One region of the Rhizobium sp. P43 genome, then DNA from elsewhere that is predicted to be linked to it. Evidence: predicted binding sites of a transcription regulator. Region 1 holds the regulator's gene; each other region holds the start of a gene.

Region 1 (3,275 bases):
ACTCCAGAAGGCCGGGCTTTGGAACGAAGTGAAAGATCGTCTCGAATCCCCGGGCACCGGTCTGTCCGGTGGTCAGCAGCAGCGTCTCTGCATCGCGCGTGCCGTTGCAGTCAGCCCTGAAGTGATCCTCATGGACGAGCCCTGCTCGGCGCTCGACCCGATTGCGACTGCCAAGGTCGAAGAACTGATCCACGAGCTGCGCGAGAACTTCACCATCGTCATCGTGACCCACTCCATGCAGCAGGCCGCCCGCGTCTCCCAGCGCACCGCCATGTTCCACCTCGGCAACCTCGTCGAGGAGAACGATACCGACAAGATGTTCACCAACCCGGATGACCAGCGCACCCAGGATTACATCATGGGCCGCTTCGGTTGAGCCCTGACGTCATCAACGGTCGAACTCAATTTCAAGGACGTTTCAAATGGGCTCCACACACATCTACTCGGCCTTCGACGAGGAACTGAAGTTCCTGATGCGCCGCATCTCCGAAATGGGCGGTCTGGCAGAACAGATGGTCGCCGAAAGCGTGCGCGCTCTGGTGAATTCTGATGCCGCGCTCGCTCAAAAGGTGATCTCCGACGACGTTCTCATGGACGCCATGGAACGCGAGATTGGCGACAAGGCAGTCATAACCATTGCCAAGCGGCAGCCGGTGGCATCGGATTTGCGCGAAATCATCGGTGCGCTGCGCATCGCCGCCGATCTTGAGCGTGTCGGCGATCTCGGCAAGAGCAATTCCAAGCGCGTTGTGGCCATCCAGGCAACCGGCGTGCCGCGCAAGCTCGCGCGTGGCCTCGAACATCTATCCGACCTTGCACTCGCCCAGCTCAAGGAAGTGCTCGATGTCTACACGACACGCTCGGCCGAGAAGGCGAAGTCCATCCGTGACCGCGACGAGGAGATCGACGCGATCTACACCTCGCTGTTCCGCGAACTCCTGACCTACATGATGGAAGATCCGCGCAACATCACAAGCTGCACGCATCTGCTGTTCTGCGCCAAGAATATCGAGCGCATCGGCGACCACGCGACCAACATCGCCGAGACCATCTACTACATGACCACCGGCGCCCAGCCGGAAGGCGAACGCCCGAAGGAAGACCTGACTTCTTCCGTCGGTGCGATCACCGAGTGATTGTGGCCAGCGAGGTTGATGATCGATGCAGCCGAAGATTGCCGTAGTTGAAGACGAGGAGGCCCTGTCGGTCCTCCTCCGTTACAATCTGGAAGCCGAAGGCTATGAAGTTGAGACCATCCTTCGGGGTGATGAGGCCGAGATCAGGCTTCAGGAGCGTGTTCCGGATCTCCTGATCCTCGACTGGATGCTGCCGGGCGTATCCGGCATTGAACTCTGCCGCCGTCTGCGTGTGCGGCCCGAGACCGAGCGCCTGCCGATCATCATGCTGACGGCGCGGGGTGAAGAAAGCGAACGCGTTCGGGGTCTGGCGACCGGCGCCGACGACTATGTTGTCAAGCCGTTCTCGACCCCGGAACTCATGGCCCGCGTCAAGGCGATGCTCCGTCGCGCCAAGCCGGAAGTCTTGTCCAGCGTCCTGCGTTGCGGCGATATCGAGCTCGATCGCGAGACCCATCGCGTGCATCGCAAGAGCCGCGAAGTGCGTCTTGGACCGACCGAGTTCCGGCTCTTGGAGTTCCTGATGGCATCGCCCGGCCGTGTCTTCTCACGCTCGCAGCTTCTTGATGGCGTCTGGGGTCATGACATCTATGTCGATGAACGCACCGTAGACGTGCATGTCGGTCGCCTGCGCAAGGCTCTGAACTTCTCCAACATGCAGGATGTCATCCGCACCGTTCGCGGAGCGGGCTATTCCATGGAAGCCTGACGGCTTCCTGACAAGTGATTATGCAAGGCCGCGCGGTTATCTGTCGCGGCCTTTTCTGTTGGCATCATGTCAAACGAAAACAGGCCCCGAAGGGCCTGATCGAAGTCCTGATCTTGCGACCGCTCGATTGCTCAGCGTGCCGCCTTCCGACGTTCGCTCACTGGCTGATAGGCGAGCTTCGCGTGATAGGTGCAGTAAGGCGCGCTATCTGCGATTTCGCAGCCGCAGAAGTGAAAGTCGTCCTTCATCGGATCGCCGATCGGCCACTTGCAGGTGCGTTCGGTGAGCTCGGTCAGCGCCAGGCGACGCGAAATCGGTACGACCACATTGAGCGGGCGACGGACTTCGACTTCCTCGTAGACTTCGACTTCGATTTCTTCCTTCAGCATCGTCGCTCCGGATGCCCGGGCCACTGTGCGTGTCGTCGTGTTGGCCGCCGGGCGGTTCGGAAACGCAGCGGGACGCTGCGTCTGCGCCGGGCGCTTGGCAGGCCGTGCAGCAGACGTGCTGCCACCGGCCTTGGCGCGGCCCGGAAGGTTCAAACGGTGAACCTTGCCGATCACGGCATTACGGCTAACGCCGCCCAACTGGGCAGCGATCTGGCTTGCGCTGAGGCCTTCGGCCCACAGCCGTTTCAGTCTTTCGACCCTCTCATCACTCCACTGCACGTTCATGCCATATCTCTCCGCCGCTCGCGTCTGTCATGGCAGAATCAATCACCCATGCCTCGGACGAATCCGAAACATAACCGCCTCGATACTGTCGGTGAGCACTTCCGCCGCATGCAATCTATTAATGAAATTTAACCTAGAGGCACGCCGACTCCGTGACAAGAGTCGCGGGAATCATCTGGAATCGATTTTCCGGTTTTCCCCAACTTGCTTCCCGAGTGAGTCAAGTATGCAACAGGTGGAATCTTGTCGCGCACGCTCTTTAGGCGAGTGGGCCGATTCGGCGACTACTCCTGCGATTCCTGCGGAATTCGTTGACATCCCAGGACGAAATGCTGATAGTGCCGACGCCGCCGCAAGGCGGCATTTTTAATTTTTTCGAGGCCCTGTCATGGGCTGTTCCGTACCTGGTGCCGGAATGTCGAGAAGGATTGTGAAGCCATGGCCAATGCTACGCCGCTCTATCAGACCTACAATCGGGCGCCACTGCGTTTCGAGCGAGGCGAGGGCGTCTGGCTGGTGACGGAAACTGGCGAACGCTATCTCGATTTCGCGGGCGGTGTCGCCGTAACATCTGTTGGCCATGGCCATCCGCATGTCGTCGGCGCTTTGAAGGATCAGGCCGACAAGGTCTGGCATCTCTCCAACCTTTACGAAGTGCCGGGGCAGGAAGCCTTGGCCACGCGTTTGACCGACGTGACCTTTGCCGATCGCGTCTTCTTCACCAATTCGGGCGCGGAAGCGCTTGAATGCGCGATT
Region 2 (3,275 bases), 740 kb from region 1:
CCTTGGCCACGGCGCGCAGGTCTTCGATACGGCCATTGGTGCAGGAGCCGATGAAGACGCGGTCGATCGCGATGTCGGTGATCTTCGTGCCGGGCTTCAGGCCCATATAGTCGAGCGCACGCCACTTGGAAGCGCGCTTCGTCTCGTCCTGGATATCATCTGGGTTCGGAACGACGCCCTGAACCGAGACGACGTCTTCCGGCGACGAGCCCCAGGAGACGATCGGCGGCAGATTGGCGGCATCGAGAACGACGACGCGATCGAAATGCGCGCCTTCGTCGGACTTCAGCGTCTTCCAATAGGCGATCGCCTGTTCGAGGGCTTCACCCTTCGGAGCGCGCGGCTTGCCCTTGATGTATTCGAAGGTCTTTTCATCCGGCGCGATCAGGCCGGCGCGGGCGCCACCTTCGATCGTCATGTTACAGACGGTCATGCGGCCTTCCATTGACAGCGCCTCGATCGCCTCACCGGCAAATTCGATGACATGGCCGGTACCGCCGGCCGTGCCGATTTCACCGATAATGGCGAGGATGATGTCCTTTGCGGTGACGCCTTCGGGCAATTTCCCGTCGACGCGCACCAGCATGTTCTTTGCCTTCTTCTGGATCAGCGTCTGGGTCGCGAGCACGTGCTCGACTTCGGACGTGCCGATACCATGCGCCAGCGCGCCGAAAGCGCCATGCGTCGAGGTGTGGCTGTCGCCGCAGACGATGGTCATGCCCGGCAGCGTGAAGCCCTGTTCCGGACCAACGATATGCACGATGCCCTGACGCTTGTCGGAGGCCGAGTAGTATTCGACGCCGAATTCAGCCGCGTTGTTGGCGAGCGCCTCGACCTGGATGCGGCTTTCCTCGTTCTTGATGCCGAGGTGGCGATCCGGCGAAGTCGGCACGTTGTGGTCGACAACGGCCAGCGTCTTCTGCGGCGCGCGAACCTTGCGGCCGGCCATGCGCAGACCTTCGAAGGCCTGGGGGCTCGTCACTTCATGCACGAGGTGACGGTCGATGTAGAGGAGACAGGTGCCATCGTCCTGGCGATCGACGACGTGGTCGTCCCAGATCTTGTCGTAAAGGGTGCGAGGTGCGCTCATGGGTGAGTTCCATCCAGACTGAAGTAACGGGATTTCTTGAAGTGTGAGGTCTTATCGCGCCGGTTGTCCGGTCGCAGGAGCTCAGCCGCGAAGGCTCGCCAGGGCCCCTTGAACGCGCGCGAAAAAGCGTGCCGGCAGACGCTTGTGGTCCTGCAGCACGATAAACTGGTTCGCGAGGCATCCGAATTTCGATCCCATGCGCGCGGTCTTACCAGTTTTCGAGGATGTCGGCAATTGCTTCGCGCCGGCTCTGACATCCGCCTGTCATGAAGCAGTCGTGCAAGCATGCTTGATCGTCGTCAGAACCCGATCGCCTTGCTGGAAACCGCGCCATGAACGAAGACATCCATCGCATCAAGACCGAAATCCTCGACAGCTTTGACGAGGAACTGGAGCAGCAGCTGGACGAGGAGCGGCTCGATCAGCTCGTTGCCGACGGCATGGCGGAACAGACCATCGACCGGCGCGTCTACTTTCGCGAGCTCTTCCGCCTGCAGCACGAACTGGTGCGTCTGCAGGACTGGGTGCAATACAAGAAGCTGAAGATGGTCGTGCTCTTCGAAGGCCGCGATTCCGCCGGCAAGGGTGGGGCGATCAAGCGTGTCACGCAGCGGCTCAACCCGCGCGTCTGCCGCGTCGTGGCGCTACCCGCACCGACCGAGCGCGAGCGCAGCCAGTGGTATTTCCAGCGCTACGTCCAGCATCTGCCGACGGCTGGCGAAATGGTCCTCTTCGACCGCTCCTGGTACAATCGCGCCGGCGTCGAGCGGGTCATGGGCTTCTGCACGCCGGATGAACTGGAAGAGTTCTTCCGCTCGGTCCCGGAATTCGAGCGCATGCTGGTCCGCTCCGGGATCATCCTCGTCAAATACTGGTTCTCGATCACCGACGAAGAACAGGAATTCCGCTTCCGCATGCGCATCAACGATCCGCTGAAGCAGTGGAAGCTGTCACCCATGGACCTCGAAAGCCGGATTCACTGGGAAAGCTATACACGCGCCAAGGAAGAGATGCTGGAGCGCACGCATATCCCGGAGGCCCCCTGGTGGGTCGTCCAGGCCGTCGACAAGAAGAAGGCGCGGCTCAACATGATCGCCCATCTGCTGAAGCAGGTGCCATACGAGCATGTCCCGAAGGAACCCGTGGAGCTACCCGCCCGGGTGCGCAACGCCGACTACATTCGCCATCCGGTCCCGGCCGAAATGTATGTGCCCGACATCTATTGAGGCGTCATGAGGGGCGTGCTTCGCCCGGCTGCCCGAAGAAGAGGTGGCTGAATGCGGACGGTGGAAGCTGTCCGGTCGCCTCGAAATACTTTTGGAGCACCAGCAGGGAAACCTTGCGCTCGGTTGCCCGGTCGCAGAACGACGCCACATAGGCGTTTGCATTGGCGACGATCTCCCGCGCCCATCGCGGATTTTTCTCAAGACTGGCGATCTTGTCTTCAAGGTCGCTGAAATCCGGGCGCAGTTCGACGAAGTGGTAGTCCGGGATCAGAGCGCCCTCCATGAACCAGGTCTCGAAACGCCCCCTCGGCATCAGGCAGACGCTGCCAGAGGCCATGATCCACTTGAGATTGGTCGCAACGTCATAGCCCTCTATGGAGATGATGTAGCGATAGCCCATTTGTTGTCTGGGGCTGAGGAAGTCTTTGGGCGCCAACCCCTCGACTGTTTCTCCGACCTGACCCACATCGGCGAACGGGCTCGTTCGATGACGTTTGACCAGCTCGATGCGCAGCGGATTGTTCGGCGCCCCGCGCCAGACAGCCAGCGGTTTCTTATCTTCCCAGGGCGTATCGTCCGTGGTGATCCGGAAATGCCGCAATTTGTCGAGATTGAGCAGCACCGAATTTGCATTCTCCACATCGGTTGGCCTGCTTTTGACCAGGCATGGAGAATTCGGAACCGAGGTTACGTCACCGAAAAGATAATTGACCTTCAGGCGATGGCGGAAATAGCGCAGATACTCGTCGAGATCGAGATAATATCGGCTCTGACCTCGGTCTATCGCATCCAGTCTCACGCCGGTTATGGCGGCATCCCGCTCCAATTTGTTGTAATAATTGGCTCGCCGCATAAGCTCGGCAAGTTCAGGCGCACCTTCAATCTCGCGCAGGATCGCCCGGCTCCGGCGCACGAACCACTCCCTCGGCAAGACATGTCGGGCGATCCCCGCAGCATAG
Region 3 (3,275 bases), 1.3 Mb from region 1:
GCCGCTCGCCGACCACACACAGCTGCTGCGCGCCATGGGGCAGGAACTCAGCCAGACCATGGGAGGCTCGTCCGGCGTCTTGCTTGCCATCTTTTTTGCCGCTGCCGGTGACGGTGCCTCGAGCGGGCTCAGCATGCGCGAGGCTTTGAAGGCGGGACTGGCTCGTATGCAGGAAATCGGCGGCGCCGGTCTCGGTGATCGCACAATGGTGGACGCGCTTTCGCCGGCGCTTGAAGCTTTCGACAAGGGTCTTCCAGCTGCGGCAAGTGCAGCTAGGACCGGTGCAAATCTGACGGCCACCTATGTCAAGGCACGCGCAGGTCGGGCTGCCTATATCAATGCCCGACAGCTTGAAGGCCATATAGACCCCGGCGCCGAAGCCGTCGCGCGGCTATTCGAGTTTCTTGCGCGGCGCCATGGCGGATCACAGGGAAAGCATCCCGAGTGACGGCGGGAGGCGGAGTTTCGGCACGGCGACACATTTCCGCAAGGTCGCCGAGGCCAGAATTCCCCAAGACGTCCGCTCGGTTCTCCACCGCCTCCGCCGGACATTGCCCGTCAGGAATTCGAAACACCGATGATACTCTTGAGAGGCAAGCCTGCCCTCAAGCCTGTGATTGAGACTTCCTGCTGATCTCGCCTGTTCGGTCGAAATTGGGGCAGTTTGATCATGTACAATGCGCGGCTCCCGCCGAGATCAGCTCCGGATGGTGAACTGTACCCTGTCAGCTGGAAACCGCGTGACCGCGAACTGGATCGGTCGCCCATCCGGATCCGTATTGATGGCACGCGTCACGAGAACGATCGCGCCTGGCGTCAGCTCAAGATGTGCCACATCGTCCGGTTCGGCATGAACGGCAGAAATCTCCGTGACATCACGAAGGTAGTCATCGACCCCGCATAGCTTCAGGGCGCGGGTGATCGAACCTGTTTGCGCGAAGGCCTTGTCTATGCCCTCGAAGCGCCCGGCCGGAAACCACATGGTGGATCGAGAAACCGCCCGTCCATCTGCCTTGCGGACACCGTCCAGCCGCAAGACCTGCTCGCCCGGCGTGAGCTGCAGCCGTTTGACCAGATCAGGGGTCGCTGTCTCGCGGGACGAAGACAACAATATGCCTTTCAGATCGCGTGCCTGCTCGCCGATGCCCTCGGTGAAGCGCGTACGACGCCCGATCGGAAAATCGAACTTATCGCGCTGGGTAATCATCGTGCCGCGCCCCTGGGCCGCCCGGACGATGCCTTCCTGAGCAAGAGCCGCCAAAGCTGCACGCACGGTATGACGGTTGACACCGAATTCCTCTGCCAGCGCCGTTTCCGCCGGCACCATGCCCGTCTTGTCATAGAGACCTGCAAGAATGTTAGCGCGAATCCGGTCGGAAATCTGGCGCCAGAGGGCGACGCCCTTTTGTCTCTGCATCACGGAAATACCGGCTCCCTGTCACAAGCTTGTCACGACCACGGGTTACTCCTACAGTAACTTGTATGGTTGTCTATATTACTAGACATTTCGAGGACTGACAATGCACAGAGCCAACGAAATCGACCCCGGTGCAAAGGCCAGCCGAAAGCGGATCGTTGATCTGCTGGCCAAGGCCACGCTCGCCGAACTTCAAGATGCACTCTCCACGTTCGAACCGGCACCGGCTCACTCGGCCCTGCGCGGCCCCGAGACCGGCCTCGTCATGGTCAAGGGCCGCATCGGCGGCGGCGGTGCCCCCTTCAACCTCGGCGAAGCGACCGTCAGCCGGGCAAGCGTGCGGCTCGCCGACGGGCGGATAGGCCACGGCTATCGCCTCGGAACCGACCGCAAGGCGGCCGAGCTGTCCGCCGTTCTCGATGCCGTGGCGCAGGACGAAACAGGCCGCGCCCTGCTTGAGACCCGCCTCCTGACGCCGCTCGAAACACGCCTTGCGACGGAAGCCGAACGGCTCGAAGCCGAAACGGCCGCCACGAAGGTCGATTTCTTCACCATGGTACGCGGAGAAGACTGATGCTTGACGTCATTGAAAGCCTCGACGGCGGTTTCCCGGATGCCGTCACCCATGCTCAAACCGTCTTCCGCCGCGTGATGGACGCCATGGCGCGTCCCAGCAGCATCGGTTTCGTCGATGTGGCCGTCGGACCACCCGCACCGCTCGGCATCGCGGCAGGCGCCCTGCTGCTGACGCTCTGCGACCACGACACGCCGATCTGGGTCACGCCTGTTCTGACCAAATCCGCTCTGCCAGGCTGGATCGGCTTCCACACCGGCGCCAGCCTGACGCCCGCCAAGACCGATGCCAAATTCGCCTTCGTCGAAGCGGGAGCACCGTTCCCCTCGCTGGCGCAGTTTGCACTGGGAACCCAGGAATACCCCGACCGTTCGACAACGCTGGTCGTCGAGGTCGCGTCGCTCGAGGGCGGCCAGCCACTGCAACTGACCGGCCCCGGCATTCGCGACACCGCCACGATCGCCCCGAAGGACCTACCCGAAACCTTCCTGCGCCAATGGGCCGACAATCGCGCCCTGTTCCCGCGCGGCGTCGACCTGGTGCTGACGGCAGGTCGACGCTTCATCGCGCTCCCGCGCACGACCAAGATCCGTGAGATGGAGGCCTGAGCCATGTATGTTGCCGTCAAGGGTGGCGAGAAAGCCATCGCCAACGCCCACAAGCTGCTTGCCGACCGCCGCCGTGGCGACAGATCGCTGCCGTCGGTGACGATCAACCAGATCGTCGCCCAGCTCGGCCTCGCCGTTGACCGCGTCATGGCAGAAGCCTCGCTCTATGACTGCGCGCTCGCGGCGCTTGCCCTCAAGCAGTCGCGCGGTGACATGATCGAGGCGATCTTCCTGCTGCGCGCCTATCGCACCACGCTGCCGCGCTTTGGCACCTCAAGGCCGATCGAAACCGGCAGGATGCGCGTCGAGCGCCGCGTCTCCGCCACCTACAAGGATCTACCCGGCGGACAGCTGCTGGGCCCCACCTTCGACTACACCCACCGCCTACTCGACCCCTCGCTGCTCGATGACGAGACGGTGGAGAGGGGCGAGCAGCGCGAGGAAGGCCTGGAGCATGTCATGCGGGTCTCCGACATCCTCGACGGCGAAGGCCTGATCGAGCCGGATGGCGAAATGCCCGAGGATCACATCGCCGGCGACATCACCCGCGAGCCGATGGAATTTCCGATGCCCCGCGACCTGCGTCTGCAGGCGCTGGCCCGTGGCGACGAGGGCTTCCTTCTGGCTCTCGGCTATTCGACCCAGCGCGGCTATGGCCGCACCCACCCCTTTGTCG

Evidence for each region. The regulator PhoB, encoded in region 1, activates phosphate uptake and scavenging genes when phosphate is short. The targets are predictions, from matches to a motif close to TGTCATNNANCTGTCAT.
Region 2: the regulator PhoB is predicted to act here: its motif matches at 1,353-1,369, upstream of ppk2 (polyphosphate kinase 2).
Region 3: the regulator PhoB is predicted to act here: its motif matches at 1,437-1,453, upstream of phnF (phosphonate metabolism transcriptional regulator PhnF).

What each region holds. Positions count from the first base shown of each region.
Region 1 is NZ_CM161539.1:3,135,298-3,138,572, reverse strand. It holds gene pstB (phosphate ABC transporter ATP-binding protein PstB) at 1-376, shown strand, start outside; gene phoU (phosphate signaling complex protein PhoU) at 423-1,136, shown strand; gene phoB (phosphate regulon transcriptional regulator PhoB) at 1,162-1,845, shown strand; gene AC1PUL_RS15665 (GcrA family cell cycle regulator) at 1,977-2,513, opposite strand; gene AC1PUL_RS15660 (acetylornithine transaminase) at 2,958-3,275, shown strand, end outside.
Region 2 is NZ_CM161539.1:3,871,098-3,874,372, reverse strand. It holds gene leuC (3-isopropylmalate dehydratase large subunit) at 1-1,090, opposite strand, end outside; gene ppk2 (polyphosphate kinase 2) at 1,423-2,316, shown strand; gene AC1PUL_RS19270 (glycosyl transferase family 90) at 2,321-3,275, opposite strand, start outside.
Region 3 is NZ_CM161539.1:40,328-43,602, reverse strand. It holds gene AC1PUL_RS00220 (dihydroxyacetone kinase subunit DhaK) at 1-448, shown strand, start outside; gene phnF (phosphonate metabolism transcriptional regulator PhnF) at 698-1,417, opposite strand; gene phnG (phosphonate C-P lyase system protein PhnG) at 1,521-1,991, shown strand; gene phnH (phosphonate C-P lyase system protein PhnH) at 1,991-2,599, shown strand; gene AC1PUL_RS00200 (carbon-phosphorus lyase complex subunit) at 2,603-3,275, shown strand, end outside.